4 regions of the Oceanobacillus sp. FSL W7-1304 genome follow, and region 1 is predicted to be linked to each of the others. Evidence: riboswitches for the same ligand, from Rfam matches in the RefSeq annotation. Region 1 holds a riboswitch; each other region holds the start of a gene.

Region 1 (8,054 bases):
ATTTGAAACACCTCCAAGATTTAGTGTTTCAAATTCGTTTCATTGTATACGAACAATTTGGCTAATCCTTTATTGTGCTGCCAATCCTTCATATTTATCTCTCAAGGAACGCTTCAGCACTTTCCCACTAGGATTTTTCGGTAGTTCGTCCGTAATCTCAACATACTTCGGAACTTTGTATTTCGCCAATTTGTCTGTACAAAATTGAATTACCCTTTCTTTTGTTACTTCTGCTCCTTCTTTTGGAACAACAATCGCTGTCACCGCTTCAATCCAATAAGCGTCCGGTATACTAATTACAGCGACCTCTGAAACCCCTTCTAACTGATAAATGATTTCCTCAATTTCTCTGGAAGAAACATTCACTCCACCAGTATTTATCATGTCTTTTTTGCGATCTACAATTGTAATATAGCCTTCCTCATCCATTACACCTAGATCACCACTATGAAACCAGCCGTTTCGAAATGCCTCTGCCGTTTTTTCTGGTTCGTGTAGATAACCTTTCATGGCATGCGGTGTACGGTGGACAATTTCTCCCACCTCGCCGCGCGGTACCTCCTTATCTGCTTCATCTACAATTTTCGTCTGGACATTTAATGTCGCTTTGCCTGCTGAACCCAACTTCCGTAACTGATCTTCTGGTTGAAGTGCGGTGGCAAGCGGCGCAACTTCTGTCTGACCATAAAAGTTCCAAAACTTTGCGCTTGGTAAACGTACCGAGAGCTCCTTTAAAATTTCCATTGGCATTATGGCTGCACCGTAATAGCACTTTTCAAGGGAGCTTAAATCACGCGTATCAAAATCTGGATGGCGTAATAATCCAATCCATACAGTTGGGGGACAAAATAGCTGTGTTGCTTTTTCTTCCTCAATTGTCCTTAAAATTAATTCCGGGCTTGCTGATCCTAGAATAATCCCACTAGATCCTAGGTAAACGCTCGGCCCCAAAAAAACATGCAGTTGTGCACTATGATATAACGGCAATGCATGGATTGCGATATCTTCCGTCCCCATTTTACCATCTACAATACTGCTGAGGTATTCACTAATAAGGCTTTTATGTGTAAGCATGACTCCTTTAGGCCTTGATTCCGTTCCACTTGTATATAAAACTTGCACGAGATCATCATCAAGAATATCTGCATCCATTAATTGAGTGGACATCCCTTCTTGTGCTTGGGATAATGGCTTCCATCCTTTATTTTCATCATTATAAGGAAGGGTTATATCCATCAGATAACGGTATTTAATATTCTGTTTGCCAACAGATTGATCGAGTAAGCCTGCGTATTCCTCTGAAGCAATAAAACCATTAACATCAGCATGCTCTACAATATACTGCACATCTTCCCGATTAAGCATATAGTTGATTGGAATCATAACCGCTCCAATTCGTGCAAGCGCATAATTTACTACAACAAAATCAAGGCTGTTTTTAGACATGACCGTAATCATATCTCCCTTTTTCATGCCATCTGCTAAAAATGCATGTGCTGTCTGATTAACAATGTTATCAAGCTCTTCATAGGTTAACCGTTTGTTTTGATAAGCGAATGCAAATTTAGTCGGGGTTCTTTCTCTCGTACGAGCTAATAAATCTCCTAATGTGTTTCTTCTTGCTCTTTGCAGCAATTTATCCAAATCAGTTTGTACATTTGTATTGGTATTCATCCTACCACTCCCTCAATGGTATCATGATGGCAAGCCTGTTGAATATTCTATCTATTATTTTAATTCAGTTAATTAAAGATAGCAAGTTGCAGTACTCATTCAAGTATATTTATTCGTAAGCATAAAAAAATGCTAGAACAATCATTGCAGATATTCTAGCATTTTTAATTTACTTTAAATATAGTCTTGTACTTCCTTTTACACGTTTCATTTTTGGCGGATAATAGCCACGGTCATAAATTTTTCCATTTGTCATGCTGCACTTTTCTAAAAAACGGTCAAGAGAGTTTGTTTTGGTATCCCGTAATGCTTGAATCATCACTTGCGCAGCGACTCTAGCGTCTTCTAGTGCGTGGTGATGTTCAAACTGAAGGTTATGATAGTTCGCAAGTGTGTTTAATTTATGGTTCTCCAATTCCGGCCAAAGCTTTTTAGCGATATTTACGGTACAAAGGTAGTCCATGTCAGGATATGAGAGCTTGTAATAATCAAGTGTATTGCGAATCACACTCATATCAAAGCTTGCATTATGTGCGATTGTTAGGTGGTCGTTTAAGTAATTCCGCAATGTCGGCCAAACCTCTGCAAATGTAGGAGCATCAGCAACATCATGCTCAGTAATCCCATGAATATACGTATTGAATGATTTAAATTCCATTAATGGATTGATAAGGCTGTAGAATTCATCTATTATGCCATGCTCATTGGCTACTACTAAACCAACCGCACAAGGACTAAAACGTTTTTCATTAGCAGTTTCAAAGTCTATTGCTACAAACTCCATAGCTGTCCCCTTTCGTATTGCATACTCAAATCTCCATAATATCCCAATTGGTAACAATCCCAACTAGTCCTCCACTGGAGCTTCCTTCCTTTGTAATCAATAATGCTTCCAATCGATTGCCTTTTCCAATTTGCTCCTTAAAAATTTCCTTTGCTTCATATACAGATGTCTCCTTTGATATGAATCTAAAGTTATCCCTTTTTTCACATTCCAAGACCTCTACTAATCTTGCATCTAATAGAGAGGTTAATCGATTTTCGATACCTTTCGAAAACCATTTTTTAATTCCTTTATGCGTAATTAACCCCTGAAACACATTACCACTGTATACTGGAAACTTCGTAATCCCTTGCTTATTAACGACTTCTAGTACATTCGATAATGGCTCGGTTTCTTGAAAGCATACGACCTTACGAATAAAAAGCGGGTCTACTTTTCTAGGCTTTAAAAGTTCAATTTCAATTGCTTCTATCCGTTCTACAACGGAATCATGTGGCTCTGCAATAGTATACATGAGATCCGTCTTGTTATGTACAATAGCATTTCGTAACTCAGCAAATTCAAGCAGGTCATCTTGAAACTGTTTTATCAACGCATTTGATTTACCCAGGACTTTAACAGCTCTTGAAAACCCCATTTCTTTCTTAATAAGCAAAGCTTTTAAGCCCTTTTCGATTCGATTGAACGCCGTCAAAAAACGATCTGAGTTTCGATGCACGACAGTTTCATTTTGTTTTAGTATCGGATTGTTAACACGATTCACTTTCCGCCCTCCTTATTCTTTTTCTCTCTTCTACATACCAGTGATTTCGTACACTCAAATATTACGACTGGTTAATGCTGAAAATAAACTTTCTCATTATCATAAAATCGGTGTATCTTATCCATAGACTCTAAGTATATTAGTCTTGTTAAAGTCGCCATAAATGGGCTAACAAAGTGACTAAATTTTAGGCTGCCATAAATTTTTTCACACACTTCGGCTGCTGTCAAAGTCTCTGCTTTCACAATGCTTTCAACCTCATTTAACCGACGCTCATGTCCTTGAATCAATGTTTGTACACGTTCACTCAAGCGATGGATATTCTCACCATGCCCTGGTAAGGCTAATGCTGTCGGATAATGCTGCATCCGCTCAACGGATGCAAAATAATCGTTTAATGGATTGAATTCCTCCCCTGTCCACAAACCGATTACAGGAGAAATCTTATTTAAAATATGGTCGCCAATTAGCATTAGCTTCCTGTCTTTTTGATAAAAGCAATAGTGATCCGGAGCATGACCCGGTGTCCAAACAACCTCAAAACACTGATTCCCTAACAGGATGGTATCAGTTTCATCAAAGAATCCATCTGGTTCAAATTCATAGATAAAGGAATCATTACCTATTCTGCCAGGCAAATTCGGCCCACCATGCATATGAAGCAAATCAGCAAGATTTTCTTTAATTCTCTTCTTATCACGATGTTTCAGCATTTCCTTATACCCGAGTTTCGATGTGTAAACGGGAACTCCCTTTTTCTCCTGAAACCATCTCGCTAGACCAATATGGTCCTGATGTGTATGTGTTAAAACAACCTTTTTCACTTCAACACCAGTATCAAATAGCGCTTCCCAAGTCGCAATTGCTTCCTCTGAATAAATCCCTGTATCAATAACGGTATAGCCATTCTCTCCTTTGACAAGATAGCTATTTACCTCTTGCATTCCTCCTGGAAAACGAACGACTAGCTTTTCTATACCCTCACTTACATTAACTAACAAAATATCATCCCCATTGTACAAAGCTCTTTCTATACTATTAATTTTAGCGTTGATCAGTTAGATTGCAAGAATCTCTAACTTTTGCAATTTTTTTCACGCTACATGTAATATTCTTAATTTTAATGGTTGACATTCAGAATCGTATGGAGTATTCTAATTATTAATTTCATACAAAAAACTTTCTTATCCAGAGAGGTGGAGGGACTGGCCCTATGATACCTCGGCAACAGACTTTTTAAGTACTGTGCCAATTCCAGAAGCAATGATTGCTTGAAGATAAGAAGAGATATTAGACGATACGGTGCCTAACCTCTTCTTATTTTTAAGAAGAGGTTTTTTCTTTTCTTTAAAGAAGTTTTAAAAAACTACTGGAGGGGATTAAATGGCAACGGTTCAAGCAGGAACAGAATTGCAACAGGCAATTGCATTACTGAAAAAGAAAAATTGGGTAGACCTCACGCACGCATTCGGGCCAAACTCACCACATTTCGCAGCATTTGACGATGCCGAATTCAAAACACTTTTCACACATGATGATGGCTTTTTCGCACAACGATTTACCTTTCCTGGACAATACGGCACACACATTGATGCACCAATTCATTTTGTACAGGATCAACGTTATCTTGAAGAGCTTGAATTAAAGGAACTTGTTTTACCGCTTGTGGTGATCGATAAGTCAAAGGAAGCTTTAGAAAATAATGACTTCACCTTATCGAAAGAAGATATTCTAGCATTTGAAGCAATAAATGGTGAGATTGAAGCAGGTACATTTGTAGCGTTACGAACCGACTGGAGTAAACGTTGGCCAGATAAAACTGCTTTTGAAAATAAGGACGAAGCTGGTAATAGTCACTTGCCTGGATGGGGAATTGACGCATTGCGATTTTTATTTGAAGAAAGAAACGTAAATGCTGTCGGTCATGAAACATTTGATACAGATTCCTCCATCGATGTCCGAAAGAATGGCTCACTCATTGGCGAGTATTATGTGCTGGAGCAAGATACATACCAAATCGAGCTTCTAACCAATTTAGATAAAGTACCAACAAAAGGTGCTTATATCTTTAATATCGTTGCCAAACCAGAAAAAGCAACTGGATTCCCAGTAAGATCTTTTGCAATATTACCTTAATAAAAATATGGAGGGATTTTCATGACGAAAACATTAATTAAAGCACCATTTAAAGCAGATCACGTAGGAAGTTTATTACGACCGGAAAGGGTTCATAAAGCGAGAAAGGATTTTAAAGAAGGAGCTATTCCGGCAAGTGAGCTTCGTACGATTGAGACAGAGGAAATTAAGCGAGTGGTTGATAAACAAATTGAAGTTGGCCTTCAGGCTGTAACCGATGGGGAGTTTCGCAGAAGATTTTGGCATACAGATTTCTTAGAGCATTTTATTGGTATTGAAGGCTATGTACCAGATCATGGATTTAAATTTGTGGACGTGGAAACGGAAAAATACGACGTGCGCAATGTTGGAAAAATAGCATTTAACCCAGACCATCCATTCATCAAAGATTTTATTGAGTTTAAAGAAATTGTTGGTGACAGGGCTGTCGCAAAACAAACGATTCCAAGTCCAAATCAGTTATTCAATGCTGGGATTCGGAATGCAGATGTCTATCCAGACATTGAGGAATATGCACATGATATTATCGTCGCTTACCGTGATGCGATAAAAGCATTTTACGATGCTGGCTGTCGTTACCTGCAATTAGATGATGTCTATATTGCAGGATTGAGCTCTGATACGATTCCATTTAATGATAGTAAATTAACAAGAGAATATTTAATCGATTTAGCGCTTCGTGTTGCTAATGGAGTGCTAGAAGATAAACCAGAGGATTTAGTTGTAACAACACATCTATGTCGCGGAAACTATCAATCTACCTGGGCGTTTGAAGGAAGCTACGCAAAAATTGCGCCAACATTATTCGCAAAAGAAAAAGTAGATGGCTTTTTCTTAGAATATGATGATGACCGTTCTGGAACCTTTGAGCCATTGAAGTATATCCCAGAGGGCGGTGCACAAGTAGTCATTGGCGCTGTAACATCTAAATTTGGTGAGCTTGAAGATAAAGAGGCATTGAAAGCACGCATTCAGGAAGCTGCTAACTATGTACCGTTGGAGCAAATAGCTTTAAGTCCGCAGTGTGGATTCGCGTCAACCCATCATGGTAACAAGCTAACAGAGGAAGAACAATGGAATAAACTGAAATTTATCGTAGACATTTCAAAAGAGATTTGGGGATAATTTTCCTACCTACTATTAAAATAAAAGAAAGAAGGAATAGATCATGACACAAACGCTAGTAAAAGCGCCATTCAAAGCAGATCACGTAGGAAGTTTATTACGTCCAGAGAACCTACATCAGGCAAGAGAAGATTTTAAAACAGGCAAAATCACTGCAGCAGAATTACGTGAAGTCGAAACAAAGGAAATCAAACGTATTGTTGATAAACAGATTGAAGTCGGATTAGAAGCAGTAACCGACGGTGAATTCCGTCGCAGCTGGTGGCATCTTGATTTTCTTGAGCATTTAAATGGGATTGAAGGCTACAACACCGAAAAAGGCTATCAATTCGATGGCGTAGAAACAGACCGATATCATGTGCGTAACACCGGGAAAATTTCCTTTAATGCCGATCATCCGTTTATTAAGGACTTTATTGAATTTAAGGAAATTGTTGGTGACCGTGCGGTTCCGAAACAAACGATTCCAAGTCCAAACCAGCTATTTGAAGTTGGGATACGAAACCCAGAAATTTATCCAGATATTGAGGAATATGCCAACGATATTACACAAGCATACCGAGATGCTGTAAAAGCATTCTATGATGCTGGTGTGCGTTACTTACAACTAGACGATGTGTACATTGCTGGACTTTCATCTTCTGACTTTAAATTAATCGATACTGGCGGCTATTCAAGAGAGCAATTAATCGATTTAGCAGTTCGTATTGTAAATGGTGTACTCGAAGACAAACCAGAGGATTTAATTGTAACAACACATCTATGTCGCGGAAACTATCGTTCTAGCTGGGCATTCCAAGGCAGTTATGCTGAAGTTGCTCCGATTCTTTTTGCGAAAGAGAAAGTGGACGGCTTTTTCCTTGAATATGACGATGAGCGTTCTGGAACCTTCGAACCGTTGAAACATGTTCCAAAAGGTGGAGCACAAGTTGTTATTGGCGCGATTACATCAAAATTTGGTGAGCTAGAAGATAAAGAAGTGATCAAAAAGCGAATTGAAGCTGCATCACGATTTGTGCCATTAGAGCAAATTGCTTTAAGCCCACAGTGTGGATTTGCTTCCACGCATCACGGGAATAAGCTAACAGAGGATGAGCAATGGACAAAATTGAAATATATTGTTGAGTTATCGAAAGAGATTTGGAAATAATCATGTAGACTTGGCATCGCCCAAACTTGGTGAATACCAAGTTTTCTAAAAAAACGAACAGCATGCAATTGCTGTTCGTTTTTCTCATTTATGATTGTGCTTTTCTTAATCTAACCCAAGATATAATAACCGCAATAATTAAAACAAAGCCTAAATATCCGGTAATTGGATAAACGGTCCCTACAAGTGTCGTAAAGCCAATAAAGCTTACACCAAAAGCTAGTAAACCTATGATAACAACGGCTCCTTTAAACGTTCTCGTATTCTGCGGCACAAGTCGTGCAGTAAAAGCATAAAGCATACCTACTGCTGTGTTGAAAATCATCCCTAATAAAGCAATTGCCATTAAGATACCAACAATTGGCGATACCTCTGTCGCCAGTACTAATGTAGGCATATCTGCTTCTTGAATAGACCCGATA
Region 2 (8,054 bases), 490 kb from region 1:
CGTGTCGTATCAGTTTTTGGTTGAGCAAAAATATCAAACACATTTCCCGTTTCAATTACATGGCCATCTTCCATTACCGCAACCCGATTACAAATTTGTTTTATGACTTCCATTTCATGGGTGATTATTAATATCGTAATCTTGTATTCCTCGTTTATCCGTTTTAATAAATTTAAGATGGATGTTGTCGTTTCCGGATCTAGTGCCGATGTAGCTTCATCGCATAATAATATGGAAGGATTCGTTACTAGTGCTCGAGCAATTCCAACACGTTGCTTTTGGCCACCAGATAACTGATCGGGATAATTGTTCGCCTTCTCCTCTAATCCAACAAAACGAAGGATTTCATATACTTGCTCTTTTACTGCTTTCTTATTATATCCACTTAGAAATAATGGCATAGCCACATTATCGAAAACCGTTTTGGAGTTTAGAAGATTAAAATGTTGGAATATCATACCAATATCTTTCTTAGCTTGTCGTATTTCATTTTCAGACAGTTTTGCCAGATTTCTTCCTTCGACAATAACCTCGCCCGATGTGGGATATTCTAACAAATTAACGGTGCGAATCAGCGTACTTTTCCCAGCTCCACTGAAGCCGATAACTCCAAATATATCACCTTTTTCAACAGTCAATTGAACATCACTTAATGCCTCAACTTTCTTTCCTCCACTATCAAATACTTTTGAAACCTGGTTAAATTCTATCAATATACACCCTCCTATTCACGTAGTACATTTCATCAAAATGCAGGAACGACTGCACCTTCGTATTCTTCCAGTATAAACTCCCTAACCTTTTCCGTTGTTAATGCTTCAGCAAGCTTTTGGATCAATTCCGTATCCTTGTTGTCAGTACGAGACACTAAAACATTGACATATGGTGAATCAACGCCTTCAATAATTAATGAATCTTCTAGCGGTTTAAGATTAGCTTCTAACGCATAGTTTGTATTAATTGCAGAAGCATCTACATCATCAAGTGAATGAACTAAGAGTGGTGGGTCAACCGGAACGAATTCTAAGTTTTTATTATTCTCAGTAATGTCTTCCAGTAAATAATCACCTGATTTTTCATCATCCAGTTCAATAATTCCATTTTCTTCAAAGAGTATGAGTGTTCTTGAGAAATTGGAAGGATTATTCGGAATTGCTATTTGTGCTCCATCAGATAAGTCGTCGATTGAATTGATCTTTTTCGAATACACCCCAAATGGTTCAATGTGAATCCCTTCCACCACTACTAAATCTAATCCACTGTCCTTGTTGACTTGGTCTAAATACGGCGTATGCTGAAAGAAGTTTGCATCTAAATCCCCATCTGCTGTCTGTTGATTTGTTTGAATACCGTCTGTTGTATTCACTATTTCTAGTTTCACACCATCCGCTTCCAAATCTGGTGCAATAAACTCCAAAATTTCCGCATGTGGTACAGAAGCAGCACCAACTTTCAATGTCACTTGCTCATTTTCGGAAGCTGTCCCCGTTTCATTTCCGCAACCTGCTGTCACAAACAATCCCACCGTTATAATCGTTAAAAGAAAAACCCTTCTAATTTTCATTTTCTGCACTCCTATTTTTCAAATTGTATTTTTCAACCTGTTTCACTGCAGGAACCTTGTTTAAGCTTGCTTTCTCATCTTGATTAACTCCATTATTAAATTTAGCGTTCATTCAACTCTGATCGAGACATGCTAATGTACTCCTCTAAATATCTAACCTGTAACATTTCGATAGAATATTTCTTCTGGAAAAATCCTTTGACTCATCCCGTTCGAATCCCAGCTTTTCATAAATTTGTATAGCACTTGCCATGAAGTCGGTCGTATGCAAATATACGTTGGACTCTCCAAGAGCTTGAGCATCATTGATGACGGCTTTTAATAGCGCTTGGGCAACACCACGACCTCTTGCACTAGGGTGAACTCCGAGTAATCTAATGATAGGTGCTTGAATTTGAAGTTCTGGTTTTTCATATGCTTTTTCCGCAGAACGAAATAGCTGCAAGCTGCCTAGGATATCCTGATTAATTTTAGCTACAAGAATTTTATCTACATTTGGATTATCAATAGATGAGACAATCCGTTCTGAATAGTCCTTCCACCCTTGTGGGGTGAAATAAGCCTCGTACTGTTGATAGCTATCGATCAAAACGCGACGAACTATTTCAATATCCTCTCTAACCAATTCATTGACAATGATTGGATTGCTCATTAATTTACGCATTGCTACCCCCTATACATACCTTTTCAAGTGGACGCATTAATTGGAAAGAACGAAAACGCTCTGTTTTTTTTCGAATTGGCGTATGCAAAATAAATTCATCTACCTGGTATGCATGATGAAGCCTTGTTAATTCTTCGCTTACATATTCTTGCGTTCCAGCAATTATATCCGCTGCTTTTTCTTCTATTTCAAATGGTCCTCCTGCTTGTTTTTTAAATGCCTGTACTTGCTCTTTCGATTGGACGGTTAATGTCCGCCCATCATGAAGGTGAAGTGTGAATAATTTATGATCTTCTACTAACTTTTCTGCTTCTTCTTGGGTTGGTGCTGCAAGTGCGGCCAAAGCTACAATAAATTCCCCTTCATTAAAATTCCGTTTAAAAGTTTGAGCAGCTTCTTTAAGCTTCTTTTCATCGCTATTTAAAAATTTTGCAAAAACAAAATTAATCCTTAAATCCGCGGCGATCTTAGCACTATTTGCACTTCCGCCGAGCAAATAAATTTCAGGTTTCTTATCTGGCCTTGGTAAAGCTTGGATGCCTGACAGTGGGTGATCATGCTCAACGGAATCGTCTACTAATCTTTTCAAAAAATTTAAACGCTCATTAAAATCTTTTCCATCATTTCTTTTTCCATTTTGTAATGCTCTCGTTGATAATGGAAATCCACCAGGTGCTTTCCCAATACCCAGATCTACCCTTCCAGGGGCAAGCGTCGCTAAGACATGAAAATTCTCTGCAACCTTATACGGACTATAATGTTGTAACATAACTCCCCCCGATCCTATTTTTATTGAATTTGTTCGTGCTAACAAGTGTGACATTAATACTTCGGGTGATGAACCAGCTACCTGTTCCATATGGTGATGCTCAGACACCCAGAAGCGAGCGTAACCCCATTCTTCCGCTTTTATCGCCAATTGAATGGTGTGTTGAAGTGCATCAGCAGCTGTCTTTCCTTTGAAAACTGGACTTTGATCAAGAATTCCTAGTTTATATGTCATTCATTTTCCTCCAATTTTTTTACACCTATTTAATTGCAAAAGGCAGCTTTCCATTCCGGTCGGAATAGAAGGCTGCCTTTAGTTGTCTAATCGGCATTCCTTATTTAGTTCGTTGTTTTTTTTCTTGTGCTTGGTAACGTTTTTTCTCGGTCGTTTCAATTTGTGTAACTTCATCATCATGAACGGTTATGATTAAAGATCCAAATTTAAGTTTTTTTAATTCAGATATGATGTCTGTAATTTTCTTGTCATCCACACTTGCCACAGGATCTCCCCCTTTAACGGAATGATTATACAATAGAAAAATTAAAAAACCTCTTCTACGCAAATAAGAAGAGGTTTTGTCATGTATAAACATGGCTCTTCTTATCTGCCAAGCACATAGGCTTGCTGGAATTGGCACAGTACTGAATAGTCTGTTGCCGAGGTTTCAAAGGGCCAGTCCCTCCACCTCTCTGGATAAGAAAATAAATGATTTAGTTTTTAAGAAGAATAGTTGCAATGTGTTGTACGTATTAAACTCAAAGGACTCACCTACATCCTTCGATAAAGTCAATCCAATTCTAATATTTTAAATATTAGCACTCATGGAATCGCCTGTCAAGAGCAAATAACAAATTCACCATAAATTCCGATGTGAATGCTTGTATATTAATTTAATAGACCATTGAGACAGGATTCCATTGAACAGACCCATTAAAAAAGCCAACTTATTCGGTAACATTCTCCGCACCTTATCTCCATGGTAGGAGAAAATCTAGCTGCTGGCCAAGCAAGCTGTATTTTTGCCATGAAGGATTGATAAACTCACTCGTCCACCGTGAAAACAAATTGCATAAAGATTTTCAATCACTCGCAGGCGGGGTTTCATTTAATACCGCATCACTACCATGTAACAAAGTCAACTCTCTATATCTCACCCTCACCTTGTATAGCGAAAGCGGAGATTTCTAACATTACTTTCCGATCATATATGATTCATCCATCCGTTCTTTACTACCTTTCGAGAAGATCGTTGCTTAAATTTGCATTATTTCCATACATGAAGTAAAACTTAAGAAAGCTATTACAAATTCATTCTAGATGAGGAAACGGAGGGTAATGTATGGATAAAATTGAAGTTGGTGAAGTTTTTACAATTAGTGATGAAACAGATGTTGATCAGGAAGTAGAAGTACTTGCCAAGGTTACATTGGAAAATATAGATTACGTCGCAGTCAGCTTTTTAGAAGATTTGCAAGAGGATAGTGATGAGGACATTGATATCTTCTTTCTCAAAATCGATGATGATGGTGAATTATCTGCAATTGAAAGTGATGAAGAGTTCGATAAAGTATCCGAGGCATTTGATCAAATCCTAGAAGAAGATTAACAAAAGGAGCGATAATCTCTTATATAGAGGGATTATCGCTTTTTTTCAAGGCTTAGAACTCTATATCCTATTAAACAGTCGTTTCCATATTACTGACATCATTTTATAACCTACAGATTAGAATAATTATAGTACGAATAATTCTAAACTGATAGAGGGATTTGGAAGTACGCGTTTTTCTATATAGAATCAAAAAACCTTAAATTTTAGTTTTGATTACAGTTTAAAAATGATATAATTTCATCATTGCTTCGTTTAATTAATGTTACAAATTAACAGCAATGGAAGGCGGATTGGAATGAAACTAACAAAAGAGGAATTAAATATTTTATCGATACTTGAAGAAAACCATAATGTATCAACAGAATCCATTGCATTGCAGCTTGGAATAAGTGAAGAACAAGCACAAATGACCATCCGAAAACTAGAAGATGAAAAAATTATTGTTAGCTACCCAACACTTATTGATTGGAATAAAATAGAGGGAAAAGAAACAATTGTAGCAATGATTGATGTTAAAGTAACACCAGAACGTGGTGTTGGCTTTAATGAGGTAGCTGAACAGATTTACCGCTACCCAGAGGTTCAATCACTGTACCTTATGTCAGGTACCTATGATTTATCTGTAACCGTCGAAGGTAAAACAATGAATGAAATTGCAGCTTTTGTATCCAATAAATTAGCTACAATTGATAATGTCGTATCCACTACAAGCCACTTTATGCTAAAGAAATATAAGCATGATGGCGTAATTATTGAAGGAAATGATGATAAAGATCGGAGAATGGTGATTACCCCATGAGTATAGACTTTCAAAACTACTTATCAACTACAGCAAAAGGATTAGAACCATCTGGAATACGAAAATTCTTTGACTTAGCAGCAAGTATGGAGGATGTCATTTCACTTGGTGTTGGAGAACCAGACTTTGTTACACCGTGGAATATTCGCGAGGCAACAATTGAAGCACTAAAAGACGGTCACACATCGTATACAGCAAATGCCGGGTTATTAGAATTACGTCAAGAAATATCTAATTATTTGAAAAGAAATTTTAAACTTAGCTATCAACCAGAGGACCAGGTCATCGTCACCGTAGGCGCAAGTCAGTCCTTGGATTTAGCATTCCGAGCGATTTTGAATCCAGGAGATGAGGTACTTATTATCGAGCCTGCCTTTGTTTCTTATACAGCGCTTGTAACATTGGCTGGTGGGATTCCAGTCCGCATTGCAACATATGCAGACAACGACTTTAAAGTAACGCCAGAGCAGCTGGAGGCAGCCATAACAGATCGAACAAAAGCAATTTTATTATGCTCCCCTAGTAACCCAACAGGCTCCTGTTTAAATAGAGCAGAGCTAACAGAAATTGCCCAGGTTGTGGAAAAACATGACCTGCTTGTCGTTACCGATGAGATTTATGCAGAGTTGTCATATGATGAGGAATTCACTAGCTTTGCTGCAATTCCTGGCATGTATGATCGTACAATCGTCGTTAATGGATTTTCAAAGGGATTTGCAATGACTGGCTGGCGTTTAGGTTTTCTCGCTGCACCCCGTGAATTTATACAAGTAATGGTGAAAATTTACCAATTCACGACAATGTGTGCACCAACGATGCTTCAGCTTGGAGCACTCGAGGCCTTACGTAATAGTGCAGATCAAGTTGAAAAAATGAGGCAAAATTACTGGAGACGAAGAAATTTCATGGTCCAATCGCTGCGCACGATAGGATTGGATTGTCATACACCAGGCGGGGCATTCTATGTTTTCCCTTCTATTCAGAAAACAGGACTCACATCCGAAGAATTTGCCGCTCGTCTTCTGCAAGAAGAAAAGGTTGCCGTTGTACCAGGGAATGCCTTCGGAGCATCTGGAGAAGGCTATATTCGATGTTCCTATGCAGCTTCCATTGAACAGCTCGAGACTGCAATGAAACGAATTGGACGATTTATTCAATCATTAGAATTAAAAGAAGAAAAGGTTTTAGAGAAAGTACGATAAGAATAAAGCAATGTGCCTACTTGGTCATCGTAGTAGCACATTGCTTTATTTGTTTCATTTAATTTACAATAAGATCTACATAGAACTCCATATACAATAAAAAACGCCTTACAGATTGTCATTTCTGCAAGACATTTTATTTTTTCGAGGCTATAGTCTCTAGTTCAATACTTTCTTCCGTTTACTTCGTTTCGATTCATCAATCGCTAATGTTCCAGTTTCCACTCCTAGTTCATCCAACCATCTGCGATATGCAATGGTCAACGCGTCTGATTTAAGGTGCATTTCTATTTGCAAGTCTAAAGGAAGCAGTTCTGGTTTTTGACTCTCCACAATATCTAAATCTTGATAGAAAATCGTATCCTGGAATTCAATAAACGAATCATCAGACTGTTCAAGATCATAATTTCTCGTTAATAGCATAAACACCTTCGTTTGTTCGTTATCTTCTTGGTTTACAGTTGCGAGTATCGTCAATGCTTCGTCTGAACCCTCCGTTGTTTTTGTAAATCGTGCTGTCGTTGGATTAAGAATTTCATAAACGTAATCTGCGTAGCCGCCTTTTGAACGTCCATCTGGATTCGGTTGATACACAGGTATCTTACTTGTAATAAAACGATTATCGATAAAATTCACATCGTAATCAACAATCTCAGCATGGTCTTCATCTCCAAGCATACCTTCATGCACAAACATAAGATGCGACACATCCAGGAAATTTTCGATAATTCTTGGTGCATTTGCTTTTACATCATATGGACCGCAAATAGCAGTACGATATCCCGCTTTATCATATTCCGGATAAGCAATCATTGGATCTGGGTCATCACCCAAATTAACCCAAATCAAACCGAAAGATTCCTGCGCATGGTAAACCGTTGCTCTCGCTTTCTTCGGAATAGGTCTTTCACATGGCAATGCCGGTATTTTCACACATTCGCCAGTATCATTGTATTCCCAAGCATGGTAGGCGCAAACAAGGTTTCCATTCTTTACCTTTCCAAGCGAAAGTGCCGCTCCGCGGTGGATACATAAATCTTTAAATGCATGTACGCCCTTCTCATTACGAAAAATCACGACACGCTCACCCAAAACAAATACCTGCTGTGGATCTTCTTTTAATTCATCCGCTTTATAAACCGGGTGCCACTGGTTCCATAATCTATCTTGTTGCATAACGATAAACTCCCCTTTTATTTAGAGAACTTAGCATTCGTCAGGAATTCTTAAAAGCGTTATTTTGCTTTATTAGAAGTCCTTGTAATTTGGAGTGCAAGTTGCTCTTTTTTGAAAAATCTTCTATATCTAATTAACGTTTAGTTTTGGTGCTAATCCAGTATCTTCTTTCTTCTCCGGAAGTACTAAATTAAGTATTAATGCTGCAATTGCTCCAATAGCAATTCCAGATGAAACAAAATAAGTTACGATACTTGGAAGGCCATATAAA
Region 3 (8,054 bases), 830 kb from region 1:
TGATTTAGCTTCAGACGAGGAAGCTGAAAATGAAAATGAAGAAAATAATGCTGATGAGGAAATTGAAACAGAGACCGCTGAACCTTCAGATGATAATGTTGCAGAAGCATATACTGGAGATTGGTCACCTGTTGGAACTGAACAAGAAGGTCCACATACAACAACATTTGATGAAGGCTCACAAGATCGAATCGAAATGCGAAGAGCAATTACACAAGCTACTGGTTTAACCGGAGATGATATGATTGAATGGTGGATTGAAAATGGTGGCGATCAAAAGGTAATTGCTACTGTATCTGACACAGCAGAAACGGAAGTATTTCGAGTATTTCTATCGTGGGTTGATAATGAAGGATGGCAGCCTACGAAGGTTGAAATTCTAATTGAAAATGATAAAAAATAGAAGTAGATTGATGGAGGATATAGTATGACAATCGGAATTATTGGTGCAATGGATGAAGAGGTTGCACTATTATTAGACCAGATGACAGAAAAACAAGAACAAACAGTAGCAAATTGCTTATTTGTTCAAGGGAAATTACAGGATAAATCTGTAGTTCTGTTAAAGTCAGGGATTGGGAAAGTGAATGCGGCAATGGCTACTACCATCATGCATGAACGTTTTGCACCAACACATGTTATTAATACAGGATCTGCTGGCGGTTTTGCTAGCAATCTGGAAGTGGGAGATATCGTCATTTCTACTGAGGTTGTACATCATGATGTTGATGTAACTTCCTTTAATTATAGCTATGGACAGGTGCCTGGACTACCTCCAATGTACGAGGCAGATAAAACGTTAGTTGAAAAAGCAGTAGCTGCAGTAAAAAATATGGATATAAATTGTGAACAGGGAATTATTGCAACTGGTGATTCGTTTATGGAAGATCCCGAGCGTGTTGCATTTGTTCATGAAAAATTTCCGACGATGCTTGCTTCAGAGATGGAAGCAGCAGCTGTTGCACAGGTTTGCCATCAGTATAACAAGCCATTTGTTATTATTCGTGCATTATCTGATATTGCCGGAAAAAAATCGTCCATCTCGTTTGATCAATTTCTTGAAACAGCGGCTAAAAATGCAGCCCAGCTCATTATCGCTGTAGTTAAGAGTTTATAAACGAGAATTAAATAAAAAGCAAAAGCCCAGAGACAATGATAAATTCATGTTTCTGGGCTTTTTTATAATTTGGAAGCCTTCCAAATTAATTATTGCGCTCTTTTCGATAGTACTCATGAAACACTTTCATGAGCGCTCTTTTTTCAATTCGTGAGACATAGCTTCGTGATATGTTTAGCTTTTTTGCGATTTCTCGCTGTGTCATTTCGTTATAGTCATTTAATCCATAGCGATAAACAATTACCTCTCGCTCTCGTTTATCGAGAACAGAAAAATACTTTTGCATTTTGGCGATCTCCATATTCAATTGGATGTATTCAATTACATTATCATTCTCTGCCTCAAGAATATCAATTAGACTGATTTCATTGCCTTCTTTGTCTTGACCAATTGGATCGTGCAAGGAAACGTCTTTTTTCACCTTTTTTAATGCGCGAAGGTGCATCAATATTTCGTTTTCTATACAACGAGCAGCATATGTTGCCAATTTTGTTCCCTTATCTGTTGAGAAGCTTTCGACCCCTTTTATAAGACCAATGGTTCCAATTGAAATTAAATCCTCCATATCCTCACCAGTATTCTCAAACTTTTTTACAATGTGAGCAACGAGTCTTAAATTATGTTCAATAAGTTTGTTTCTGGCTGTTTCACTTCCATTTTGCATTTCCTCGATGTATTTCGCTTCTTCATCAGAGGGTAATGGTTGCGGGAATGCATGGTTTTTTACATAAGAAACAAAAAAGAGGGCTTCCTTAATTAGAAGAGCAAGCACAGATAAAATCCCGGACAAACGCAATCACCTCCTAAGTGAACAGTCTGCTTCAAGATTGGGCTTTTGCCTATATAACATCTTTATGACTTAAAGAGAGGATTCGTGTCTGTCCACGAAAATTTGTTATGGAAACAGGCTTTTTAAGGTTTTAGTTGATTTGATAACGGACTTATTCATCAAATACTTTGTGAAAAGATAAAGGTTGGTTTGTAACTCGTACCTATATTACATACTAGCGATAAGATTAAAAAAACGTTCATCGCATCCAATAAATGGGTGCAGTAGGTGGTCAAGAGGATTGGATTATTGGAGTAGCACAGGAGCTAGCAAAGCAATAGATTTTGACGATATAACTTTGGAATGAGCACGTTACAATAAATAGTTTCATATAGGTCAAATGAACGTCATCTTGCACTAAATATCTAACTTTTGTATTAAATTCAAAAAACAGAGTTGACATGATTCGTTACCAGGTGTATGATGTGAACAATTCCTATTAATTGAATATGATTTTTCTTATCAAGAGTCAGGGGAGGAACTGGTCCTACGATCCTGCGGCAACCGTTACAATGATGTAACAAGGTGCTAATTCCAGCAAGCAAATGCTTGAAAGATGAGATGAGTGATTTAGAACCTCTTCCTCATCAGAAGAGGTTTTTTCATTTGATTAAAAACCAAGTAATATCATGGGAAAGATTATATTGCGATGAATAGGTAAATTTGAAAAGGGAGCGAAGAAAATGGGTGTAACAAAAACAGATAGCTTGTACAGAAAGGATTATTTTGGAAGGCTTCAGGAACTAAAGAAATATGCACCAGATGCCTTCGAGTCATTTTTTGCTTTTAATAATCGAGCATTGGCTGAAGGGGAATTATCCGTAAAGTTAAAGGAATTAATTGCAGTTGCTGTGGCACACATTACTGGATGTCCGTATTGTATTGATTTACATGTGAAAAATGTCAAAAAGCAGAAAGCAAGTAAGGAAGAGGTGGCAGAGGCGATTTTCGTTGCAACAGCATTAAAGGCGGGATCAGCTGCGGCACATGGAGTAAATGCACTAAATGCTTACGATGGAAATAGTGACGAGGAATTGTATAAAGCATCGTATTTCAACCGAATAAAGGAATTTTCTAAGTTGAACGATGAAACCTTTAAGGCATTTTTAAATTTTGATCACCATTCCATAAAAGCAGAAAACTTAAGTGAAAAAGAAAAAGAGTTAATTGCAGTTGCTTGTGCACATACAACAGGTTGTGCGTATTGTATTAATTTGCATACGAAAAATGCAAAAAATACAGGAGCAAACTTAGCAGAGATTTCTGAAGCAATTTTTGTTGCTGTAGCACTGAAAGCTGGATCGGCAATCGCACATAGTGTAAATGCCTTAAACGCTTTTGACGAGTAGTATTGTTTCTGATAATCGTGCGAGCAGTAAAGCCATATCTAAGCAAATTTATAGGAGGAGTGTTCCAGTTGGAAAAACAAATTCATCTGAACGGCTTTGTACAAAATTCACCATCGCCTCATTCCATGGGGTTATGGAAACATGAAAAAGATAAGGGGGCTTTTCATAATCGAATTCATTATTGGACAGAAACAGCGCAAGTGTTAGAGCGAGGAAAATTTGATGCCGTATTTATTGCCGATGTGCTAGGCACGTATTCTGTTTATGGTAGTAATCATGATGCTGCAATTAAGCATGCTGTGCAATTGCCGGCACATGATCCATTAATGCCAATTGCAGCTATGGCAGCGGTCACAAAGCACATCGGATTCGCTCCAACGATTTCAGCAACCTATGCCCAGCCATACGCACTTGCACGCCAGCTTTCAACACTGGACCATTTGACAGAAGGAAGAATTGCTTGGAATGTAGTCACATCGTATTTAGAGAGTGAGGCAATTAATCTGGGCCTGTCAGGTAGATTGCCTAAAAATTTACGCTATGACCGTGCTGATGAATTTCTTGAAGTCGTTTACAAGTTATGGGAACACAGCTGGGAAGACGAAGCGGTTGTTTATGACAAGGAGACGGATACCTTTGCAGATCCTAAAAAAGTACATACGATCGATCACACAGGTGAATTTTATCATGTACCTGGTCCACATTTGACGGAGCCATCACCACAACGGACTCCAGTACTTTTTCAAGCTGGTGCTTCTTCGAGAGGAAGAGATTTTGCAGCCAAACACGCTGAAGCAGTTTTCACAAAGGGACATTCACTGGAAGCAATGAAAAATTACGCTGCAGATATTCGAAAACGTGCAGTAGAGCAGGGAAGAAATGCAACGGATATTCGTATTTTTCCAATGGTTCTTCCCATTATTGGTTCTACAGAGGAAGAAGCATTTGCTAAATACGAGAAATTAAAAAGCCTTGTTAGTTATGAGGGGACAGCTGCATTGCTTTCTGGGCATACAGGTATCGATCTATCTAAATATAATCCGGATCAGTATTTAGATGATATGGAAACAGAAGCAGTACAGGGGAATTTAGACATGTATACAAAGGATCCCCAAAAAAGGTGGACACTTCGTGAGGCACTTCAAAATCATGGTCTAGGCAATGGCACGGCAAAATTTATTGGCACACCAGAACAAATAGCAAATAAATTACAGAAATGGGCTGTTGAGGCTAACGTAGATGGTTTTAATATTGCACAATCGTATTCATTAGAAACTTTTCGGGAATTTGTTGACCATGTTGTACCTGAATTACAAAGGCGAGGAATATATAGAACAGATTACGAAGGTAATACATTAAGAGAAAATCTTTTTGAAACCAAAAGTCCATATTTGCCCAACAATCATCCGGCAAGAAAATTGAAATTACATGTATAAGGTGTGATGGTATTTTTAAATTCTTATACTTACATTCAAAAACCAAGCACATAGTGTTTTTACTACGATTAATTAGCTGATAATTCAGAGAAAGGGGTCAGTGCATGCAAGCTACCACATTATATACATGGATAGGTTTTTCACTCTTTCTTGTGGTTATGCTTTTTCTTGGTTATATTGGCGCCAGAAAAACGAAAAATGTCCGTGATTTTGCAACTGGAGGAACAACGTTAGGACCAGTCATCTTAGGCCTATCTTTTGCTGCAACCTATTTGAGCGCTGCAACCTTTCTAGGATATCCAGGATGGTCTTATGACTGGGGTCTATCTAACTTATGGCTTTTCTTAGCAATGATAGGTGGCGGCCCAATAGGAATGCTAATGGTTGCAAAAAAGGTAAGAAAGTTGAATACCAAACAAAAATCACTATCATTACCAGACTGGCTTGGCGATTTTTATAATAGTGATATTTTGCGAGTGGGAACAGGGTTAATTTTACTTTTTAATATTTTTTACATAGCTGCGCAATTTGTAGCTGGTGCAAGGATATTTGAGTATCTGCTTGGTATGAATTATTCAACAGGTTTGATTCTTATTACGGCTATTGTGGTGTTATATGTGTTTGCAGGTGGCGCACTTGCGGATATCTATACAGATGCTGTACAGGTAATTATGATGGCTATTGCTGGATTAGCAGTATTTATTTCAGGGATTGTTATATTTTGGGATGGGGGAGTCACCTCAACTTTTGCAGGTATTGTTGATAATTTAGCTGCGCAGGATGGTAACCTTGTTAAGGTTTTTAATCCGGAATCACTACATTTTTATTCAATCGGACCGGTAATAGGTGCCATAACAATCCAGTGGGCTTTTGCCTCGGCACCCCATTTATTTAATAAGGTATTGGGTTTGAAAAGAGAAAGTGATTTAGGAAAAATGATTTTAGTTTATGTTATAACAGCTTCCCTATGTGTGTTAGTACTGTTTGGTGGATTGTATAGCAGAGTAGCTATTGGTAGTGGAACAGAAACAACTGACTTAGCCCTTATGGAGTATATCGCATGGGCATTCCCAGCAATTTTTGTTGCGATATTTGGTGTAGTTATACTTGCTGCAGCTATGTCAACGACTGATGGGTTATTTGTATCGATTTCAACCGTATTTGCTAATGATATTTTTCTTAAATTTCTAGTGAAACGCGGATATGTAAATGTGAGTGAAGAAAAGGCGCAACAAATCGCTCTTCTCATTAGCAGATGGAGTGTTCCACTAGTCGGATTAGCAGCATTTCTGCTTGTGCTTAACCCACCAAGGTATATGGGGGACGTCATGTGGATTGGGATTTCAGGTGTAGCAGCGGGGACCCTCGGTCCAATCTTGTATGCTGTTTATGCTAAAAGGAAAGTATCTCCACGCGCAGCAGAAGGATCGATGTTTATTGGATTATTATCATATCTTATCTTATATTTTGGCGGGATCATCCCCAGTACAATGTCTGCCGGTGCAGTAGCAACATTTATTGGAATCGCAGTCATATTGATTTTGTCAAAAATCTTTAAGGAACCCGACCAAGAATATGAAAGTATACAAGAAGCAAAGTGAATGGATTAGAGAATGGGGGAGAAGCGATTGTTTGTTAATGAAATGTTAACAGTTTGGCTATATGGTCTAATTGCTATATATGCTATTGTTGGTTTTTCTCTTTGGAAATGGTACTTTGGAAAAGATTAACCTTTTCTTTAAATAACAAATTGCCCTGGGATCTTTGATAGAGCCTAAGGCAATTTGTTGTATGTTTGCAGTTTGAATGTAAATTAGTCCTTACTGATTCTAGATCTACACACTTAGATTATACTTAATCGAACAATTTCGTATTGCGATTTCCTTGTCACTATGCGGGTGTTTCTTATCTTCTGTGATTTGATACTTCTCAAGCCCTTTACCAGCAATGATAATAATATCTCCAGGTTCACTCTTGTCGATAACAAGGCTTATGGCAGCCTTTCGATTCGGAATGCAGATATAATTATTGTGCTTCATTCCTTGTTCCATATCCGTTAAGATAGCATTAGAATCCTCATATCTTGAGTCATTAATTGTTAAAATTACAAAATCAGCTACAGATGCTTTCTCAGCCATAATGGGACGTTTCGATTCATCTCGATCTCCGCCGGTACCAACCACTAATAGAATACGATTCTGCTTAAATGGTTGGACAGAAGCGATTACTTTTTCTATCGCATCTGGGGTATGTGCGTAGTCAATGTAAATTGATATTGGTGCTTCAAGGTCGAGCTTTTGCATTCTGCCATTTATGTGGGCTATATTAGCGAGTGAGCGGACTAACGTTTTTACAGAAATCATTGTTTTACTATATACGGTTGCGATTGCAGCTACTACATTATATACATTAAATTCGCCAATTAATTTTGTAGTGACGGGAAAATTCCCTTCTGGAGATCCTAATGTAAAGCAGGTATGGTCCTCATAGTAGATAATATTGGTTGCTCGAAAGTCAGCTTCGTTATAAATGCCGTAAGAAATTACTTCAAATGGTGTCATGCCATTATATATCTCATACCACGGATCATCCCGATTTAGAATAACATTTTTTTCTTCTGTCAAATTATTTCCAAGCTGCGCAAAAAGGAGACCTTTTGTGTAGCCATACTGCTCCATCGTCTTGTGATAGTCAAGATGATCCTGTGAAAGGTTTGTAAAAGTTACTACATCAAAATTAACTCCACGTTGCCTTCCTTGTGCGAGACCATGAGAAGATATTTCCATAACTATGTGACCCATTCCGTGCTCGGCTACTCTATGAAGTATTTTTTGATTCGTTAGTACATCACATGTGGTGTTATCACTTTCTACGGATTCATTTAGAAGATCAATTCCATTTGTACCAAGCAATGCAGCTTGCTGATTATTCTTTTCAAGTAACTGCTTAATTAGTGTTGTGACTGTTGTTTTACCATTTGTTCCAGTCACACCGTACACAGTCATTTTGTTTGAAGGATAATGATAAAACTTATTTGCAAGAATTGCCAGTGCTTTTGCAGTATCTTTTACAATAACTAAAGCAAACTTTGTAAGGTCAATAGGAAGTTTTTCTTCTGCAATAATAATTGTTGCTCCATTATGAATGGCTTGTGAATAATAAGAATGACCATCTGATCGGAAGCCTCTAATACAAACAAATAATGATTCTTTTTTAACTTTTCTGGAATCCTGTTCAATGGAATGGACTTCTTCTGGTAGTGCACCATATATTGATTTTATTTTTAAGCTGCTTAGTAACTCGTAAGTATTCAACGTGGAAAA
Region 4 (8,054 bases), 830 kb from region 1:
TGCGGGGAGCAACCAGCCCAGCCCTTGATTATAGAATGGCAGAACTGATTCATAAAAGTTTAATACCGGGTTCATCCAGCTGAAATTATCTATTCCTAGCGAATCACAAAGTGCCACTAAACCATCAAATATACTAATTAAGAATGTAACTGCAATCGTTGCTACATAAACCATACGAGCATGGTTAAATAGTGGAGATACAAATGTCAAAAGCATTAATACAATTGCCAATGGATATAGGAACATTAAAACCGGAATCGAGAAGGTAATAATATTCGCGAGCCCAAAGTTTGCAACAACAAATGTTAACACACTAAAGAAAACAACCAATACCTTATAGCTAAGCTTTGGAAATAATGTATTAAAATACTCTGCATTGGCTGTTATCAACCCGATTGCTGTTGTTAAACAAGCAAGGATGATCATGATTGCAAGCATAATAGATCCAAACGTTCCAAAATAATGTGATGCAGCACCACTCAATACTGGACCACCAGTATCAAATAAACCTAGTGTTTCTGTACTCGTAGCTCCTAGTATTGCAATTCCTACATAAATAATCCCAAGTAGCGTAATTGCAATAACCCCTGTTCTTGCTGTCGCAGAAAGAATTCCACTTTTTGAGGTAATACCCAATGCACGAATTGCGTTAATTACGATTATCCCGAACACAAGTGACGCTAAAGCATCCATTGTATTATAGCCTTCCAGGAAACCTGTCACAAATGCACCACCTTGATAGGCTTCTTGCGGGTTCTGCATCGCACCCATTGGATTGAATATAGCAACCAACAACAGAATAACAAGCAATACAACTAATGCTGGAGCCAATATTTTCCCTACATTGTTGACTATTTTCCCTGGATATAATGAGAATAAAAGTGCTACCGCGAAGAATAGAATCGTGAAAACAAGTAAACCTGTCTGTTGTGCACCTTCGCTAATAAATGGCGCGATTCCAACCTCATATGCCACCGTCCCTGTTCTTGGAGCTGCAAAGAATGGGCCAATCGTTAAATAGAGCAATGCCGTGAAGAAAATACCATACACAGGGTGAACTCTGCTAGATAATTCTTGAAGGTTCCTACTACCTGAAAAGCCCATTGCCAGAATCCCAAGTAACGGCAATCCAACACCTGTTACTAAGAATCCAATAATTGCTGGCCAAATGTTTGACCCTGCATATTGTCCTAACTGTGCTGGGAAAATTAAATTACCAGCCCCAAAAAATAATGCAAACAGCATAAAACCGATTGCTAGATATGATGAAAAGGTTATTTTATTATTCATCGAATGTTCCCCCTCGTCGCTAATTAAGCTCGTCTATTTAATTAAAATTTTTCGACAATTTACTCGAGCCATGTTCTATTGATTGATGTTGATAATCATACTATTTTCCTAACAAAAATGCAATATATTACAGAATATTTTTTGATATTTTTCAAAATATCCAAACAGATTAGCCACTATAGTTTTTTATACGACAATTTTTCATTGCTAGACAGAACCATTAAAAGATTATAGAATTTACTCAACAATTCATCTTATTAGTAAAGAAGGTCATATCAAATGGAATTTTCGAATCGTTTAAAAGGGTTGCCTGCGCAATTTTTTGCAACACTCGTTCAAAAAGTTACAGCAGCATATGCAGAAGGTCGCGATGTTATTAATCTAGGACAGGGAAATCCCGATCAACCAACCCCTGCTCACATCGTTAAAGCATTGCAACAATCTGCCCAAGAGCCGATTACACATAAATATTCCCCATTCCGCGGAACAACCGAATTAAAACAGGCAGCAGCTGATTTCTATAAAAAAGAATACAACGTTGACTTGGATCCGGAAACAGAGGTTGCTATTTTATTTGGAACAAAAATTGGATTAGTAGAATTACCGCTTGCTTTAATGAATGACGGTGAATTGCTTTTGCTGCCTGACCCTGGCTATCCAGATTATCTATCAGGCGTCGGATTGGCAAATGTGCGTCATGAAACAATGCCATTACTACGAGAGAATAATTTTTTACCAGATTATGATAGTCTTAGTTCTAGCCATTTAGATAAAGCAAAACTTCTTTATTTAAATTATCCAAATAACCCTACAGGTGCAACTGCTTCGAAAGCCTTTTTTGAAAAAACGGTGAAGCTGGGCGAAGAGCACTCCATTGGAATCGTACATGATTTTGCTTATGGAGCAATTGGTTTTGACGGGAATAAACCAATTAGCTTTTTGGAGGCAGAAGGTGCAAAGGATGTTGGAATTGAACTTTATACGCTTTCGAAAACGTATAATATGGCCGGCTGGCGTGTCGGATTTGCAGTAGGCAACAAGGAAATGATAGAGGCAATTAATCTATTACAGGATCATTTATTTGTTAGTATTTTCCCAGCTGTCCAGCATGCTGCAGCTGTCGCGTTATCAGATGACCAAGCATGTGTTGAAGCGTTAGTTGCACTTTACGAAGGTCGCAGAAATACATTAATAGCTGAATGTCAACGAATCGGCTGGGAAGTCGAGGCTCCAAAAGGATCCTTCTTTGCCTGGCTGCCAGTTCCGGATGGTTTTACAAGTGAAACATTCGCTGATTTTCTGCTAGAAAAAGCAGATGTGGCAGTAGCTGCCGGAAATGGCTTCGGATCATTTGGTGAGGGGTATATCCGAATTGGCTTGCTCGTTGAAGAGCAGCGTATCAAGGAAGCTATTCAGCGTATTGAAAAACTTAATATTTTCCCTAAATAACCAACTCATAAAAGGTGATCGTAAAGTTATAGCTCGATTAAGATCCCCTTTTATGGTTCATTCTTGTTCGGCCACTGAGGCTGGGACAAAAGTATTTTTATGAAATAAAAACCGAACATGATTGGTGCAAATAACTCGCTCCGGAAATATAATTCGCGCATCCAGTGGTGGCTGGTGACCCCCCCCTGCGCTATCGCACTACGGTGTCTCACCTATGCCTTACCTCCCGCTGGAGTCTACGTATAATTCCTGCGCTAAGCTTATGCATCGTTCGTCTTTAACATTAAACACTTCTGTATGTCCCAGCCTCAATTTTTCGATAGGTTATACGTCACGTTCTTTCCATGCTCTACAGGATAAAACTGATTCCCGCCTGTCTCTTCATCGTACTTTCGGTTGAAGCTCATCCCTTCAATAGCCGTAAGTACAAGGTCTACTGTAATAACGGGGTTTTCCCCTTTTACAAGATGACCGCCGAAAACATTTCCTTCTTGATCACACATCGTACCGTGAAAGTGAATATCATAGTCACCATCACGCTGACATACAACCCCAGTCCCTTGTAAAAACTCAATTGGTCCTTGTCTTACCTGCAAATCTCCATAGCCAGCACCAACTTTTGATTCACTATTTGCTATTAAATATAAATAACCGGCTTTCTTAAAGCTGCCAAAACAGCTGCTGATTACAGCTGATTCAATATCATTTTCTTGACATAGCCGCTCAATTCCGGTTAGAAGATCCGTTTCTGCTAATAACCTAGCCGCAAGAACTGTTCCTGCTTTCCCTTTTGCAAAATGTGCACGACACAATGACACAATTCATCTCTCCCACTCCCGAAACTGAAAATTCTAATTATCTCAATAATAAGGGGAGTCCCAAAAGAAATGCAAGAATAAATAAAATAAGTATTGACTGAATTAGAATTATACGTTAATTTAAATAAATAGAATTGAATAGACTACATCTCTTATCAAGAGTAGCTGAGGGACTGGCCCGATGAAGCTCGGCAACCTTTTATGTTACAGCATAGAAAGGTGCTAAATCCTGCAAAACATAACGTTTTGAAAGATGAGAGAGGACCTCTGTATATATACAAGCCTCTCTTTCTTTTAAAGAGAGGCTATTTAATTATCAGCAAGTTTACTATATTACAGGGGGTAACAAAATGAAAAAATTTGGAATTGTGTTATCAATTATTTTATTAGCTGGAGTACTAGCTGCTTGTGGTAATGACGCCTCTGGCAGCACCGACGCACTAAATGAGGATAAAATAGTGGTTGGTGTTACTGCTGGTCCGCATGAACAAATTGTAGAAGCTGCTGCTGATGTTGCTGCTGAAAACGGACTTGAGGTGGAACTAAAAGTATTCTCTGACTATGTCCTACCGAATACCGCATTATCTGAAGGCGACTTAGATGTGAACAGTTATCAGCATGAGCCATTCTTAGATCAATTTAATGAGGATCATGGGACAAGTTTAGTGCCGGTTGGTAAAACTATTTTAAACCCAATGGGTGTTTACTCTGAAACATATGAGAGCATCGATGATATTCCGAATGGTGCAACATTTGGCCTTCCAAATGACCCAACAAACGGTGGTCGTGCACTATTTATTTTGGAAGAAGCCGGGATTATTACGTTGGAAGAAGACAAGAAAGAGACAGCTTCCATTCATGATGTTGTAGATAATCCGAAAAACCTGGAATTCATTGAATTAGATGCAGCACAAATTCCAAATCAACTTAGCGAAGTCGATGCAGCTGCAATTAATACGAATTTCGCTTTAGGAGCAGGTATTAGTCCAAAAGAAGATTCAATTCTATTAGAATCCACCAATTCTCCATATATAAACTATATCGTTGTACGTGCTGAAAATGAAAATGACCCAGTCGTTAAAAAATTCGTTGAAGCATATCAATCTGATGAAGTGAAAGCATTTATTGAAGAAGAATTTCAAGGCTCTGTAATTCCAAGCTGGGATGAATAAGTAAATAAAAGCGGAAGCGCCCGGTTATCAACATACCGACTGTGCCCCGAACTTTGGGATGGTTCTGCCTGTCGAACATTCTTACGGAGGAGATTCACTCCAAAGTATAAGATGATCTATGACTTTCTCTTCTACGGGCGGAAGTCAAGTTCATCTAAAAGGAAACATGCCCCTTTAGGCGTATGCCGATGTTAGGCGTAGAAATAATTCAGCCAAATTTTATACTTCAGTATTTTAACAAAAGAATGTTGCGACTACTGGAGCAGCATTCTTTTTCGAAAGGAATGTAGGTTAGATGATCAAATTAGAAAACATCACGAAAGTTTTCCCATCTAAAAATGGGGACGTAACAGCTGTAAATAATGTTAACCTTCATGTTAAAAAAGGAGAAATCCACGGCGTAATTGGTTATAGTGGTGCGGGGAAAAGTACATTAATTAGGCTTGTCAATTTACTTGAAAAGCCTACGAACGGAAGTGTCTCAATCAACGGAACCGAATTGACCTCCCTGCCACCAGAAAAACTGCGAAAGACGCGGCAGAAGGTTGGAATGATTTTTCAGCACTTCAATCTATTAAAAACTGCAACAGTTTATGACAATATCGCAACTCCATTAAAACTTCTTGGCTATGATAAACAGGAAGTGAAGAAGCGTGTTGAAAAATACTTGAAGATTGTTGATTTAGCAGAAAAGCAAAACAGCTATCCTTCTCAACTATCTGGTGGGCAAAAGCAACGGGTCGCTATTGCTAGAGCATTATCACAAGAACCAGAAATACTTCTCAGTGATGAAGCAACAAGCGCTCTTGACCCAGAAACAACAAACTCGATTCTCGACTTACTTCTAAAAATTAATGAAGATCTCGGAATAACGATTTTACTTATTACCCATGAAATGAATGTTATCCAAAAAATATGCGATTATGTGTACGTGCTTGAAAAAGGTGAAGTCATCGAACAGAGCTCAAGCATAGAACTGTTCACCAACCCACGTAAGCATACGACGAAGAAATTCTTAGATACCATTTCCCAACGTAAATTATCAGCATCACTTATTTCTCAATTGAAGCTGAATGGCACTGTTACAAGACTTACATTTATCGGTGAAAACACAGGACAGCCTCTACTTTCACAGGTAAGTCAAAAATTTAATGTGGAACCAAATATTCTAACGGCAAACATTATGGAACTAAAGAATGGCATCGTTGGAAACTTAGTCATTCACCTTGTTGGTGAACCAGAACAAATCAATGCATCCTTGCAATTCCTAAACGAACAAGGTGTCGCAACAGAAGAAGTGGAGGGAGAATAACATGGAAGCATTCATCCAAGAATGGCTGCCAATTATCGGGCAGTCTGTCATTGAGACTTTCCAGATGGTCATTATTTCATTGTTTTTTGCAATATTAATTGGAGTTCCATTAGGAATTCTCGTAGTCCTTACACGCCCTGGTCAAGCATTAGCAAATAGATTTATCTATCAGCTGCTCAACTTATTCATAAATGTTGTTCGTTCGATCCCATTTATTATTCTATTGTTCTTTATTTTACCATTCACAAAATTCCTAGTAGGAACAACGATTGGTGTACAAGGGGTAATTGTTCCGCTTGTTATCTACACAGCACCATATATAGCAAGGTTATTAGAAACATCCTTGTTGGAAGTAGATAACGGTATAATCGAAGCATACAAAGCGATGGGTATTAAAACAAGGCAAATTATTTGGAATGTGATGCTCCGTGAAGCACGCCCTTCCATTATTTTAGGATTAACAATTGCAACCGTCAGCCTAATCGGGGCTACTGCAATGGCTGGTCTTGTTGGTGCAGGTGGACTTGGGGATCTGGCATATCGATTCGGCCATTTACGATATGAAGTTGATGTTATGTATGCGACTGTCTTTATTCTTATTATTCTCGTTCAAGGAATTCAATCGCTTGGTAATAGACTCGCAGCACGTTTGAAAAAAGATTAGTATAGCAGGTTCAAAAGGTCCGGTGAGAATGATGCATCGAGAACAAGGAACTTCGACGCACAGGACGTCCTAATGTCGGTGTCGCAGCAAAGCTTTTCGATGGGCTAGTAATCACAGCCCCAGTACATTGCGACCTTAGCCGATTTCGGACCTTCTCATCCTCCTTTTTGAACACACACTACTTGGAGGTTTTTTGCATGTCAAATGATCTTTATATTGAAAAACATGGTGCGATTGCAACGATTACTATTAATCGCCCTGAAAAGAAGAACTGTTTTTCACTCGCTATGTTCCAAAAATTAGAAGTATTACTAGATGAACTCAAACAAGATAACGCCATAAATCTCCTCATTGTCCGTGGTGTTGATGAAACAGCTTTCTCTGCAGGCGCAGATATTACAGAATTTCTAGAAGTTCGTTTACATGCAGAAAAGGCAAAAGCGTATAATGACTTTGCACTAGGGGCAATTGAAAAGCTATATCGATTTCCAAGACCAACAATTGCCATGATTCAAACGCTGGCTATCGGCGGAGGTCTGGAGCTTGCTAATGCATGTGATTTCCGATTTGCAACGTCAGGGAGTAAGCTCGGGATTACTTCTGCAAACATCGGTATTGTGTATAATCTGACAAGTACAAAACGACTATTTAATTTAATTGGTCCTTCTAAAACAAAAGAATTGCTTTATACAGCAAAGCTGATCACCGCAGAAGAAGGTAAGGACATTGGCTTAATTGACTATGTATGTGCTCCTGAGGAAATTGAGGAAGACGTTTCTAATTTCGCTAAACAAATCCTTAAGAAATCCCCAGTAGCAAACGCAGGTATTAAACAAGTCATTCAAGCTATTATAGATGGAGATAATACAGAAACCGATGCTATTTCAAATCTCATTCTGGAATCCTACAGCTCGGATGATTATGTGGAAGGCATACAAGCTTTCTTAGAGAAACGAAAACCAAACTTCTTATAAAGGTGTGACACGAATGACAACCGTACAGAAAAATGACTCATTTATCGAAAGCATCGTTTCATCCGAAGTATTCCCTTTTAGCGCAGAGGAATTAGAAGCAGCGGCTAAAGGTAAAATCGATACAGCTGCATTTGGTTACACCCGATCTGGTGCTGGTGGTGAAGAAACATTAAGAAAAAACATCGCTAGCTTTGAAAAGTATTCAATTGTTCCTAAATATTTAAACGATGTGTCTGTCGCTGATACGAGCATTGAACTATTTGGCCGTACTTACGCACATCCATTTCTGCTTGCACCTGTCGGAATGTTAAAAATAACACATGAGGATGCAGAGATCGCAGTAGCAAAGGCAGCTGCAAAATACCATGTGCCATA

Evidence for each region. A riboswitch is a leader RNA that binds a small molecule or an ion and turns the genes downstream of it on or off. The one in region 1 is predicted to bind S-adenosylmethionine.
Region 2: it holds a riboswitch for S-adenosylmethionine, as region 1 does, so the genes downstream of both, NYE61_RS04945 (DUF2292 domain-containing protein) here and NYE61_RS07320 (cyclase family protein) in region 1, are expected to answer to the same signal.
Region 3: it holds a riboswitch for S-adenosylmethionine, as region 1 does, so the genes downstream of both, NYE61_RS03385 (carboxymuconolactone decarboxylase family protein) here and NYE61_RS07320 (cyclase family protein) in region 1, are expected to answer to the same signal.
Region 4: it holds a riboswitch for S-adenosylmethionine, as region 1 does, so the genes downstream of both, NYE61_RS11670 (MetQ/NlpA family ABC transporter substrate-binding protein) here and NYE61_RS07320 (cyclase family protein) in region 1, are expected to answer to the same signal.

Annotation. Positions count from the first base shown of each region.
Region 1 covers NZ_CP150211.1:1,470,849-1,478,902, forward strand. The annotation lists gene sspL (small, acid-soluble spore protein L) at 1-2, opposite strand, end outside; gene NYE61_RS07300 (acyl-CoA synthetase) at 70-1,674, opposite strand; gene NYE61_RS07305 (3'-5' exonuclease) at 1,844-2,521, opposite strand; gene NYE61_RS07310 (CBS domain-containing protein) at 2,484-3,221, opposite strand; gene NYE61_RS07315 (MBL fold metallo-hydrolase) at 3,293-4,222, opposite strand; SAM riboswitch class I at 4,403-4,505, shown strand; gene NYE61_RS07320 (cyclase family protein) at 4,605-5,357, shown strand; gene NYE61_RS07325 (5-methyltetrahydropteroyltriglutamate--homocysteine S-methyltransferase) at 5,379-6,482, shown strand; gene NYE61_RS07330 (5-methyltetrahydropteroyltriglutamate--homocysteine S-methyltransferase) at 6,526-7,632, shown strand; gene NYE61_RS07335 (hypothetical protein) at 7,721-8,054, opposite strand, start outside.
Region 2 covers NZ_CP150211.1:979,558-987,611, forward strand. The annotation lists partial or broken gene NYE61_RS04920 (methionine ABC transporter ATP-binding protein) at 1-713, opposite strand, end outside; gene NYE61_RS04925 (MetQ/NlpA family ABC transporter substrate-binding protein) at 746-1,564, opposite strand; gene NYE61_RS04930 (hypothetical protein) at 1,554-1,676, opposite strand; gene NYE61_RS04935 (GNAT family N-acetyltransferase) at 1,710-2,228, opposite strand; gene NYE61_RS04940 (LLM class flavin-dependent oxidoreductase) at 2,221-3,231, opposite strand; gene NYE61_RS04945 (DUF2292 domain-containing protein) at 3,332-3,496, opposite strand; SAM riboswitch class I at 3,595-3,697, opposite strand; gene NYE61_RS04950 (DUF1292 domain-containing protein) at 4,337-4,603, shown strand; gene NYE61_RS04955 (Lrp/AsnC family transcriptional regulator) at 4,902-5,405, shown strand; gene NYE61_RS04960 (aminotransferase) at 5,402-6,607, shown strand; gene NYE61_RS04965 (aromatic ring-hydroxylating dioxygenase subunit alpha) at 6,767-7,783, opposite strand; gene NYE61_RS04970 (solute carrier family 23 protein) at 7,913-8,054, opposite strand, start outside.
Region 3 covers NZ_CP150211.1:636,858-644,911, reverse strand. The annotation lists gene NYE61_RS03400 (YrrS family protein) at 1-403, shown strand, start outside; gene mtnN (5'-methylthioadenosine/S-adenosylhomocysteine nucleosidase) at 428-1,117, shown strand; gene sigK (RNA polymerase sporulation sigma factor SigK) at 1,203-1,907, opposite strand; SAM riboswitch class I at 2,403-2,509, shown strand; gene NYE61_RS03385 (carboxymuconolactone decarboxylase family protein) at 2,630-3,295, shown strand; gene NYE61_RS03380 (LLM class flavin-dependent oxidoreductase) at 3,364-4,731, shown strand; gene NYE61_RS03375 (sodium:pantothenate symporter) at 4,836-6,332, shown strand; gene NYE61_RS03370 (UDP-N-acetylmuramoyl-L-alanyl-D-glutamate--2,6-diaminopimelate ligase) at 6,567-8,045, opposite strand.
Region 4 covers NZ_CP150211.1:2,301,722-2,309,775, forward strand. The annotation lists gene brnQ (branched-chain amino acid transport system II carrier protein) at 1-1,290, opposite strand, end outside; gene NYE61_RS11660 (pyridoxal phosphate-dependent aminotransferase) at 1,570-2,739, shown strand; gene NYE61_RS11665 (PPC domain-containing DNA-binding protein) at 3,048-3,557, opposite strand; SAM riboswitch class I at 3,707-3,817, shown strand; gene NYE61_RS11670 (MetQ/NlpA family ABC transporter substrate-binding protein) at 3,908-4,729, shown strand; gene NYE61_RS11675 (ATP-binding cassette domain-containing protein) at 5,025-6,041, shown strand; gene NYE61_RS11680 (methionine ABC transporter permease) at 6,043-6,705, shown strand; gene NYE61_RS11685 (enoyl-CoA hydratase-related protein) at 6,903-7,679, shown strand; gene NYE61_RS11690 (alpha-hydroxy-acid oxidizing protein) at 7,693-8,054, shown strand, end outside.